Regions from separate parts of the Halodesulfovibrio marinisediminis DSM 17456 genome, predicted to be linked through region 1. Evidence: riboswitches for the same ligand, from Rfam matches in the RefSeq annotation. Region 1 holds a riboswitch; the other holds the start of a gene.
The links. Region 1 has a riboswitch for glycine ahead of BUR09_RS08980 (alanine/glycine:cation symporter family protein). Riboswitches for the same ligand answer to the same signal wherever they lie in the genome.

Region 2: another riboswitch for glycine. It lies ahead of BUR09_RS07665 (hypothetical protein); the one in region 1 lies ahead of BUR09_RS08980 (alanine/glycine:cation symporter family protein).

What each region holds. Positions count from the first base shown of each region.
Region 1 is NZ_FSRG01000005.1:223,148-229,102, forward strand. Features, by position in the region: gene BUR09_RS08980 (alanine/glycine:cation symporter family protein) at 151-1,542, opposite strand; glycine riboswitch at 1,657-1,741, opposite strand; glycine riboswitch at 1,745-1,822, opposite strand; gene BUR09_RS08985 (Na+/H+ antiporter NhaC family protein) at 2,175-3,518, shown strand; gene BUR09_RS08990 (hypothetical protein) at 3,603-4,076, opposite strand; gene BUR09_RS08995 (M23 family metallopeptidase) at 4,479-5,489, shown strand.
Region 2 is NZ_FSRG01000004.1:716,189-722,143, forward strand. Features, by position in the region: gene BUR09_RS07655 (cytochrome c family protein) at 214-663, shown strand; gene BUR09_RS07660 (methyl-accepting chemotaxis protein) at 673-2,691, shown strand; gene BUR09_RS07665 (hypothetical protein) at 2,998-3,396, opposite strand; glycine riboswitch at 3,895-3,991, opposite strand; gene tgt (tRNA guanosine(34) transglycosylase Tgt) at 4,291-5,415, opposite strand; gene BUR09_RS07680 (SPFH domain-containing protein) at 5,567-5,955, opposite strand, start outside.

The DNA.
Region 1 (5,955 bases):
ACAGGGATGCATTCGCAATTGCGAGTGCATCCCTGTCGTATTTTTGAGAACAGCATCAAGTTGACAAGAATAGCCTATAAGAAAGCAAAAGAGTAGAGGGCAATAGACTTGAGCAATGTGTCCGAGGTGCTGCCTCAAAAATGTTATTAATTAGATTTCGGTAAGAACAGCATCAGCTGATGCATTCTCAGTGCTTTCTTTTGCGAAGAATTCACGAGTTTCGTTTACTACTACGCTGGAAAGACCGAGCAGGCCGATAAGGTTCGGGATAGCCATGAGGCCGTTCACGATGTCTGCAAGAATCCAGATAAGGTCAAGCTTGAGGAAGGCACCGCAAGCAATAAGACCAATGTAGATTAAACGGTATGGCTTGATTGCGTTAACACCGAAGAGGTATGCGGTGCAGCGTTCGCCGTAGTAGTTCCAACCGATGATGGTGGTGAAGGCAAAGAACATGAGGCCGATGGTAACAGCGTATTTGCCGATGTCACTGCCGAGGCCCATTGCGAATGCAGAGTTAGTCATAGCTGCACCTGCAAGACCTGGAGTGTTCCAAGCGCCGGTGAGAACGAGCACGATACCTGTCATGGTACATACGATAATGGTATCGAAGAATGTACCAGTCATTGCGATAAGACCCTGACGTACACAGGAGTCAGTCTGTGCTGCCGCAGCTGCGATAGGTGCGGAACCGAGACCGGATTCGTTGGAGAATACACCGCGTGCAACACCGTTACGCATTACCATAAGCATGGTAACACCAGTTGCACCACCGAAGGCTGCGGTCGGATTGAACGCGCTATCGATAATAAGGCTGATTACAGCAGGGATCTCTGAAAGGTTCAGTAAAATAACTGCAAGGGAAGTGATGATGTAGATAGCTGCCATTAAAGGAACAATGCGGCTAGCTACAGCTGCGATAGAGCGGATACCACCAAGAGTAACAGCAGCAACAAGGGTGGTAAGAATTACAGCAGTAAGCCAGATCGGAGCATCAAAGGTGAGCCTTGCTGCGTCAGCAATAGCGTTAACCTGTGCAAATGTACCGATACCGAAGAAAGCAACACCGATACCGAAGAGCGCAAACATACGTGCGAGCAGCTTGTTGTTAAGGCCGCGCTCAAGGTAATACATCGGGCCACCAGCCATCTGACCGTTTTCGTCAACTACACGGTATTTGATGGCAAGCAGTGCTTCTGCATACTTGGTTGCCATGCCGAAGAATGCTGCAATCCACATCCAGAAAAGTGCACCCGGGCCGCCAGCTGCGATAGCAGTAGCAACACCAACAATGTTACCTGTACCGATGGTAGCGGAAAGAGCCGTACACAAAGCTGCAAACGGAGTAACGTCACCAGTTTTGCTGGATATTTTGCGTGAAGAAGGTGCGAATACGAGCTTCAAAGCCTTTGGAAGGTGCACAACCTGTAAAGCATTGAGGCGTAAAGTAAGGAAAAGCCCTGTTCCTACAAGCAGAATAAGAAGAGGTGGTCCCCATACGAGGGAATCAATAGTGTTGAGCAGATTAGTGATATTTTGCATCTCGTCTCCTAAAAAATGAATTAATCAGGATGGATGAGATGAGTCTCTGAGCGGGCGGGAATAGCTTGCGCAGCCACAGGCAATAAAAATAGTACTGCCTGTGCTGTAACACCACTCTGTCCTTGGTACCTGAGAGTTTCACCTTGCACAGCAAGGCTTGCTCCTTCGGTGCTCCGCAACATGCGAAGTCTCTCCAGAGGCTCGTCGGGAAGCAGTCCTTTTGCCTGAAAGATTTACTTCTTCGGCGGTGCCTTGCGGCACTCTCTCCTGCAACCGTCATCCGAAATTGTGAAATGGCTGTTTATATAACCAAGTAGCATTTGGCAAGAGGAAACGCCTGAAAAAGTAAAGTATGTACTCTATTTCAAGAAATCTAAATAAGCAGAAAAAATAATTTCACTATATGTAAATTAAGTGAATTAATCGTAAAAACAACTGGTTATTGTATAAAAAATGGCTTTTTTGACAAAAATGTGAGTAGACAGATTTTTAAAGTGCGTCTAAGACAGGCTCATCAGTTGTCGAGAGGTCTTTGTTCATTATGAATGAGGGCACAATCAATATTGTCCATTTTTGTAAAAACAGGCGATATTGAATGCATAAATTGTTGTAGTAATAAGGAAATTGAAGAAATGAGTTTGTTAGAGAAGACGCACACAACAGAGGCTCCGCAGAGCAACGGTATTGCTTTGCTCCCCCTTCTAATTTTTCTGGTGCTTTTTATCGGCACAGGCTCTGTCTTGATGATGTCTGGTGTGTCCATGGCGTTTTATCAGCTTTCAGCAACAGTTGCCATCATTCCGGGAATCATTGTTGCACTGTGGATGGGTAAAGAATGTCTTGAAGAAAAAATTACCATCTTCCTGAAAGGCGCTGGCGACATCAACATTATGACCATGTGTATCATTTACTTGCTTGCTGGTGGTTTTGCTGCTGTAGCAAAAGCCGTTGGCGGTGTAGATGCTACTGTAAACATGGGGCTTTCTTTAGTTCCTGCATCACTTGTTTTGCCTGGTTTGTTTGTTATTGCAGCATTTGTTGCTACTGCAATGGGTACCTCTATGGGAACTATCGCAGCGATCGGCCCTATTGCTGCTGGTGTTGCTGCTCATTCTGATATGTCGATTGCTCTGCTCATGGGCGCCGTAGTCGGTGGTGCAATGTTCGGTGATAACCTCTCCATGATCTCAGACACTACTATTGCTGCTACCCGTACCCAGGGCTGTAACATGCGTGACAAGTTCCGCATGAACCTGCTTATTGCGCTCCCAGCTGCTATTGCAACTATTGCGCTTTACTCTATCTCTGGTTCCACCGGTTCTGTTGCAAATCCTGGTGACTGGCAGTTTGTTAAGGTAGTACCATACCTTGCTATCCTTGGCTTAGCTGTAGCTGGCGTGAACGTATTCATCGTTCTTACTTCTGGTATTGTGCTCGCTGGTGCTGTTGGTCTTGCAACAATGTCTGACTACGCGCTGCTTACTTTCAGCCAGGATATCTACAGCGGTTTTGTGGGTATGCACGAGATTCTCGTTCTTTCCATTCTTGTGGGTGGTCTCGGCGAACTTATTCGTCATAACGGTGGCCTTACATGGCTGGTAAATAAAATTGGCGACATCGCTAAGCGCTTCAGCAAGACTGAAGAGAGTAAAAAAGCTGGTGAATTTAGCATCGCCGCTTTGGCAGCTCTTGCTGACGGATGTATTGCAAACAACACCGTTGCCATCATCCTTTCTGGTGGCATGGCGAAAGAGATCGCAAAACGTAGCGGTATTTCTGCAAAACGTAGTGCAAGTCTGCTTGATATCTTCTCTTGCGTAGTTCAGGGCTTAGTTCCATACGCAGCACAGGTTCTGCTTGCCGGTTCCCTTGCGAAAGTGTCTCCTGTAGATATCGCAGTAAGCAACTGGTACTGCCTGATTCTTGCATTTACAGGCGCAGCAGCTATCTACTTCGGTAAGCCATCTGAAAAATAGTTTATATCTTATCATACACCAATAAGAAGGGTTCCTTGCTTCATGCAAGGAACCCTCTTTTTTTGTTGGTATGTTTAGGAGTCGTTATGGACGCATAACGCCTCGAATCATTGGGTTGGTTTGTTGTGGGCTCATCATCCTAGGATGCATGTTAGGACCTAAGTGCATCATTACCGGTGCATTACGAATTTTTGCCGGTACCTTGCACATAACCAAGCAGCCATTTTGATTTGTGTATACTGCTTCGTATGGTGCGTTTTGATAACGGGCTCGCATGTTGAGTTGGGCACAGCCTGACATCCTTGGGTGCATTCCCATACGTTCCGTCCGTACTACACGCAGTCCTTGAGGTGAGTAGACAGGTGTGAACATCATGGTAGGTGGAAGGTAACCCGTACCACGCATTGCGTTTAGGAAAGATGCCTTGGAGTCCATTGTCATTGGTTGAGTTGTCACTACGGCTGTTTCTTCAACCACGATAACCTCGGTCATAGCGCTTGCGAAAGTAGCTGTCACCAAAACGAGCGCAAAGGCGAGTAAGGTAATTCTACTTGTCATGTCTCATCTCCTTAGGTTCAGTACACAACTCTCCGTAATTAATATACAAAACATGATAAACAAATTTTGTTACTGCATTACCATTGCAGTAATTGTTTAGTATGTAATGTAATAGCGTTCTGTGCACTGTTTGTTTGTTGTTTAGTACTATGTCAATGTACCATAGCAAGGCGTTCAATCAACCTAGATAGGTGTTTTTATCAATGGGGAAAGTAACTTTTAGGAAATATTTACAATATATTTTGCTTTATAATTTGACATTGCATTGAAGTTTTATTTTATACTTATTTGTCCGTAGTTGTTGTATAAAATGCTAAAAGGTCGGCAAAGGAGTATTAATATCATCTCGGTATCTAGTTAGAATAAGTAATATTATTATGATGTTCTCATTTAGAGGTGATAATGAATATTCAATGTATTCGAATTATAGTTGTTGCATGTTGTATTGGTTATAGCGTCGCAGCTTACGCAATTACCTTTGTCCCACCGATTGAGGAGCCTGATTATGGATACTGTTTTATACAGAACTACGTTGATGTAAGTTCCGTTCATGGTGGACAGGATTACTATGATCATTGCCGGAGCTACGAACGGCATAAGGGGACGGATTTTCGCGTGTCCTATGCTGCAATGAAGGAGGGAGTAGATGTGCTTGCAGCGGCGGACGGTAAAGTGCTCCGGACTCGTGATGGAATGGGCGATGCGTATGTTCAGGATGGAAGGTATAATGTGCATGGTCGTGAATGCGGTAATGGGGTGGTTATAGATCATGGTGGCGGGTGGCAGACGCAGTATTGCCATTTGAAAAAAGGGACGGTTCGTGTTGCTTCGGGCGATGAGGTGAAGGCAGGAAGTGTGCTTGGCGAGATAGGTCTTTCTGGAAAGACAGGGTTTGTACATGTGCATTTTCAGGTAACATATGATGGTAAAATAGTGTGTCCTTTTTCTGGAAAGCGACTGGGAAGAATTACAAAAGGGGTGATAGGTGAATTGCAGGGGGCTGAAGTAAAAAGCTCGTTGTGGCAAAATGATTCCTGTGAAATTTTGCAATATGTCCCTTCGCAGTTGTTGAAGGTGGACTATTCGACCGAGCTTCCGCAGTCGGCGCGTGAAATTCTTCAGCGATCGGAGGCTGCGGATACTGTGCAGGCAGGCGGTGTGCCGCTGGTCTTTTCCGCAGTGACAGCCATGCTTCAGAAGGGGGATGTTTTGATACTCAGTTTAAAGACACGATCAGGAAGGTTAGTTGCAGAGAAAACAATACATATTACGTCATATACGGCACAGCGATTTGATTATATAGGGCGTAAAGACTCTGCCATGTTTGCACATACCGCACTGGAGGGAAGTGTGGAATTACGAAGGGGCAACGCACAAGTGTTTGTGCACAAATCACGAGTCGCTGTGCAATAATGATCGTTCTCTGAGGCGCTCAGGTAGGGACATTTTTCAAGTTTGAGCTGTCAGAATGCGAGGAAGAGGTAGGGTAAAAACACTTGAAGAGTGCCTGTGGATATAACTTGTCTATTAATCCAGAATAGCAAGAAAAATGCGATGTCGGTTTAAGATGCTCTGATGTTTGTCAGGGCTTTTTTTGTGCACTATTTCGAATGGATAAGGAAAAAAGTTCAACTGTGGCTTATAGGCTATAACATGTTGACTCGATAAAAAATTTATAACGTGAAAAGGATTCAGTATTTCATGATCTTTTGATTGTGGGAAAGAAAAGAGCCGGAATTCTGTTGAGCATGATGTACTCTTTGCTACAATAGCGGTGAAAACTGTTATGAGGAGCGCTAGGTCTATGTTCTGATTGTTGGAGCGCATGGTGTCGTATTAATAATTATTGGATAATAAAGGTGTTGTAAGAAAACAGCTT
Region 2 (5,955 bases), on a different contig from region 1:
GTGAGTGTTTGTGGCAGGTTGAATGCTCAGCCAGTTTTTAATCTGTCGTATTGTCTTTTTTGTAAAAAGTTAAAGAAATAGCAATGTAAACCGATGGGGTATAGAAGAGGTTCCTTATAAAAAAGGAAATACGTGGGTGTTGTCGTGAAGAGTGTTCGGGCAAGCGTACGAGGGATGTACGCTTATACTCTTCCAAAAAGGGAGAAAGAAATTATGCAAAACCAGAGAGTCTTTCTTGTTGCTCTCGTATTGGTTCTGTGTGTGCCATGCATTGCTTTCGCAGCTAAGTTTGTGGGTTCGGCTGCATGTGGTGAATGTCATGAAGCAGAGCACAGTCGTTTTATGCAATACTCTAAAAAAGCAAAATCGTGGGAGAGTATTGTGGTTATGGCGCCAAAACTTACAAAGGCAGAGCAACAAGAGTGCTACGAATGTCATACGACAGGGTACAAGCAAGGGGGATTTGTTAGCTACGAAGAGACTCCGGAACTTTCAGATGTAGGGTGTGAAACATGTCATGGACCTGGTGCGGCACATGCTGAAGACGGCGATCCTGATTTAATCAAGCGTAAGCCTGATCCAAAAGATTGCACGGTATGCCATAGCGCTGCTCGTGTGAACGATTTTGGGTTTAAACCGCTTGTAAACAGTGGTGCACACTAGGAGGACATAATGTCGATACGGACTTCGTTAGGTGCGAAGATTTCGCTCTTAATTACCTTTATTTCGTTTGTTGTGTTCGCCGTTCTGATAGGCACTTCCACCTATTTGCAGCATGATGGAATGCTGGAACAACTGAGTCAGTCTTTGACGCAGACATCGCAACTGGTACAGGAAGCTATCGAGCGTCCGATGGTTGTCGGTAACGATGAAGGGACAACGGGAGAATTTGTTCGCCTCGGGAAAGAGTATCCTGATATGAAAGTTCATCTTGCAGATTTTGCAGGTGAAGTCACATATTCAACACAAGAGGCTGACATTGATAAGCAGATAGCAGAACTATTACCTATTGATGGTTTTGCGGATGTGTCAAAACGAGCATTAAAACAGCCTGTAAAAGAGAATCTGATTGTGAGCGGTGGCGACAGTCCTGTTTTTGTCAGAGTTATCTCAATTCCAAACGCGCCCTCCTGTAAGCACTGTCACGGTGCATCAAAACCAATTCTCGGACAGCTAGTTATTACGAAAGACATCTCAGGGGCTATGGATACAATCGCGTTGCAAATGTATGAGAACATCGCGATTTCATTTGCCGGACTTCTTGTTCTCGTCCTGAGTGTTGTGTTCTTCATTCGTAAAGTAGTTATTCGTCCTATTGAACAGATTGCTTCTTCTTCAGATGCCATTAGTAATGGTGATTTTAACGCACATTTCTTGGTGAACAGTGAAGACGAGCTTGGTAATTTGTCTAAAAACCTTGGTGCAATGGTTGATAAGCTCAAGGTTGAACTTGGTTTCTCCAAGGGCGTTTTGCGCGGCATGACGGCACCTATTCTTATCTGTGATGTTGACCGCAAGGTTACTTCGACAAACCAGCAAGCAATTGATTTGATGGGGATTGCTGGAACGCCGGTTGATTACAAGGGTGTTGCGGTCTCTGATTTTGTTGTTAACGATCCATGTTGTGATCGCATTATTAGTGATGTGATGACATCGCACAGACCTTCTACCGGTAATGAAGGTGTCTTGGAAAACTTTGCAGGTGAAGAACTCACCCTTATTTTTGATGCCGCGCCTATCTATGATCTGGATGGCAAGATGCTTGGTGTGTTTGTGATGATTACAGACATGACGACCATGCGTAGGCAACAAAGCAGAGTTGAAGAACAGAACGAGAAGATTACTCAGGCCGCAAATTCTGCACGTGCCATTTCAGAACAGGTATCTTCTGCTTCTGAAGAGCTTGCGGCGCAGATACGACAGTCGAGTAACGGTGCTGATGAACAGCAGAAGCTTACAGGTGAATCCGCAAGTGCCATGACGCAGATGAATGCATCTGTTCTTGAGGTTGCCCGTAACGCATCGGATGCAGCCGAACTAGCAGCATCGACACAGGAAAAAGCTGTTGAAGGTGGTCAGGTTGTTGATCAGGCAGTGGAGAGAATTCATGCTGTTGCTGACCAAGCTCAGGCTTTGAAAGAAGAGATGACTGTACTCGGTCGTCGTGCAGATGGTATTGGTCAGATTATTACCGTGATTGAAGATATTGCAGACCAGACAAACTTGCTTGCATTAAACGCCGCTATTGAAGCTGCTCGAGCAGGTGATGCGGGCCGCGGTTTTGCTGTTGTTGCGGATGAAGTGCGCAAACTTGCAGAAAAGACAATGAATGCTACTCGCGAAGTTGTTGAGTATGTAAGTGCAATTCAGACAAGCACACAGCAGAACGTTGAGGCTACAGAACGAGCTGTAGAGCTTGTGGATGATTCTACCGAGCTTGCAACCCGTTCTGGTGAGGCATTAAAATCAATTATGAAAATGGTTGAAGCAACTGCTGATCAGGTTCGTGCAATTGCTACTGCATCAGAAGAGCAGTCTGCTGCAAGTGAACAGATTAATAGTTCTGTTACGGTAATTAATGACATCTCTGAACAGACAGCTGCTGCCATGACAGAATCTACTGTAGCGGTAGAATCGGTTGCACAGCTTGCACAGGATTTGAATGGTATTATTGAGAATATGCGTTCCTAGGCTGAGCTAGCTATAGCAATTGTATAGGAAAAGAAGAAAGGGCAGAGCAATGACTCTGCCCTTTTTTTGTCTTATGTAGTTAGCTTCTATCGTTAATCATTCATTGATATTGTTTGATCAAGCTGTAGGAAGAAGAACTTTTCTGTGTACTCAAGGTGAAATGAAAAAGGATGAAGCAGATGCTTCATCCTTTTTCCGTGATTTCTTTTGGTAGACCGCTAATAGGTGCTTTGTTTGTTTTGGGATGCAGGGGGTACCTACCCCTGTTTGTTAAGGTCCGGCTGACAAACTTACCTTAGCGAAATGTTAGAATGCCTTTGACGCAACAGGTCTGCTGGCTGGTTGCTTGAAAGCAGATCCCCCTTTCTGATTGTTGAGAATTGCTTGAAATGCTTGATCCCGTTTGGCAGCTCTGTTGATGAATTCGTCAGCGATTTTTGTAGGTCCGTTGCATTCGTTTACGAGGTAGTGTTGCAGGTGTTCAGCTTTGGAGAAACTGAGTGCCCCGTGCAGGGTGCGTCTGCTAGGATAGTTGATATGGAATGTTGAAGAGAGGATGAATTTACCGATTGAGGTTTTGTACAGCTTCAGCTCCCACCAGTTTGGTGTCACGCCCATCAATTCTCTGTCATCAAGGCTCACAAGCAATTCACCTGTAAATACTAGGTCTTCTTTGCCATTTCTTTTCAAGGAAACTGTTTGCATAGTAAGCTCCTGTGAAGATAATTTTTTATATTGGGTGCAGTGTAACGGCAGAAAAAATTGATAAAAACAAAACGCTATTAATAGCTTCAGATAGTGCCATAAAAAAAGAGTACTATGAAAGTGTAGTGCTTTTTTTATGGCGGGGTAGCAATGATAATGTTTGTTGCACTGCAAGATACCAAATAAAGGGGGGAGGAGTGTGGCGAAGAAGGGAAGAAAATATGAAGGAAAAAAAGCGGATGTTATAAAAATGCAGATGCGCCGGAACTTACAGCTCCGGCGCATCGCAACCACAACAACAAACCAGTCAGGAGGGGAATCTATATTCCCCCATATATGTATCGCACATAGGCGATTACAAACGTAATCAAATGCTCCCAGTTTGCAGGCTGATATGCATAGAAACAAAAAAAGCCCGCATTAGCGGTGCCTAAATAAGAAACACGGGGCGACTGGAAAGAGGGAAAGAGGACGCAAGAAAACGCAATAATGGTTTTATGGGTCCACTCTGTCCTTTTACCTGAGAGTTTCACTGCACTGGGAAAGCAGTTTGCTCCTTCGGTGCTCCTTGCGGAGTCTCTCCAGAGGCTCGTCCGAGCAGCAGTCCTTTTGCCTGAAAGAGTTACATCTTCGGCGCCGTTTCTTTTTTTGGGGAAAAAAAGACGGTCTCTCCTGCTACCTTCAACCGAGATCCATATGTTGAGGCAGATTTCTGTTTATCGTGAGCAGATATAAAACGCAATAAAAAATACACCGCAGCGGTTGAATTTCTTATATTACTTAGGAAAAAAAATAATTTTCACATATATGGAATAAAAAAACGCCCTGTACATGGTGAACAGGACGTATTTTATTATGTTTTTTGCAGCGTAACTGCAATGTATCGCTTTGTAGTTATACGACTTCGTTAGGATAAATAGCTTCGTAAGACTTTTTGTACTCTGCAAATCTACCTTCACGAATAGCCTTACGTGCTCCACGAACAGTGTCGAGGAAGTAGGTAAGGTTGTGGATAGAGTTCAGACGGAAAGAGAGCAGCTCTTTTGCCTGGAACAGATGACGCAAGTACGCACGGGAGAATGTGCGGCAAGTGTAACAGTTACAGTTCGGATCAAGCGGTCCGTCATCTTCGGCATACTCTTTGCGCTTGATGCTGATTTTACCCTGTGAGGTGTAGAGAGTGCCGTTACGTGCGTTACGGGTAGGCAGAACGCAGTCGAACATATCAATGCCGGCGTTAATACCGTTGATAATGTCGAGCGGGGTACCGACGCCCATAAGGTAGCGTGGTTTGTCTTTTGGAAGCAGAGGAGCGGAATGGTATAAGATTTCCATCATCTTCTCTTTGCTTTCACCAACAGACAGACCGCCAAGTGCGAAGCCGTCGAAATCTTCAGAGGTCAGCTGTGCAATGGAGCGTTCACGTAAGTCTTTGAAGAAGCCGCCCTGTGTGATAGCGAAGAGAAGGTTGTCTCCGGCGCCACGAGGGTATTCTTCACGACAGCGTTTTGCCCAGCGGGTGGTCATTTCCAAGGAGCGGGCAGTGTATTCTTTGTCAGCGCCAAAGCCTACGCATTCATCCAGCACCATCATGATGTCAGAGTTCAGGTTGCGCTGAATCTGGATAACTTTTTCCGGTGTGAAAAGATGCTTGGAACCATCCAGATGGGAGCGGAAGGTGACGCCTTCTTCTTTGATTTTTCGTAAATCGCTGAGGCTGAATACCTGAAATCCGCCACTGTCCGTGAGGATTGGTTTGTTCCAGGAATTGAACTTTTGCAGACCGCCATGGCGTGCAACAAGATCGTCGCCCGGACGAAGGTATAAGTGGTAGGTGTTGCCGAGAATGATCTCAGCGCCAATATTGTTCAAGTCGTCAGGAGCAATGCCCTTAACGCTGCCTACCGTGCCCACAGGCATAAAGATAGGCGTCTGCACTACGCCGTGCGCAGTTTGCAGTTCACCTGTACGGGCAGCTCCGTCCGTTGCGTGTAATGTAAATTCTCCGATTTTTGCCATGGCGGCACTATACTCAGGAGCACACGCAAAGTCATCCCAAATTGTGTATCAAAAATTGGAGCCTAGTTTTTAATATAACAGACTGAAATGCAAAAGGCTGCTTCTGGTTATAGAAATCAGAAGCAGCCTTAAGAAGGTAGGAGGACAAACGTTATTTTTGGAGTTTAACGTTGTTTAAAATTTCAGTGGCAGAAGCGACCATGCCGCCTACGTTTGCCATGTCGGCCGGAACGATCATGGTATTTGATTTCTCAGCCATTTTACCGAACTCGTTAATGAACTGTTCTGCAATTTTCAGCTTAGCAGCTTCAGCACCGCCCGGTGCAGCCATAGCATCTGCAATCATGGTTATACCTTTTGCAGTAGCTTCTGCAATAAGCATGATTTCTTCAGCTTGACCGGCTGCTTCGTTAATTTTTTTCTGCTTTTCACCTTCAGAAAGTTCAATTGCTTCCTGTTTTAAGCCTTCTGCACGGTTGATACGGGACTGTCTGTCGCCTTCAGAACTTGCGATTTCTGCACGTTTTTCGCGTTCAGCTT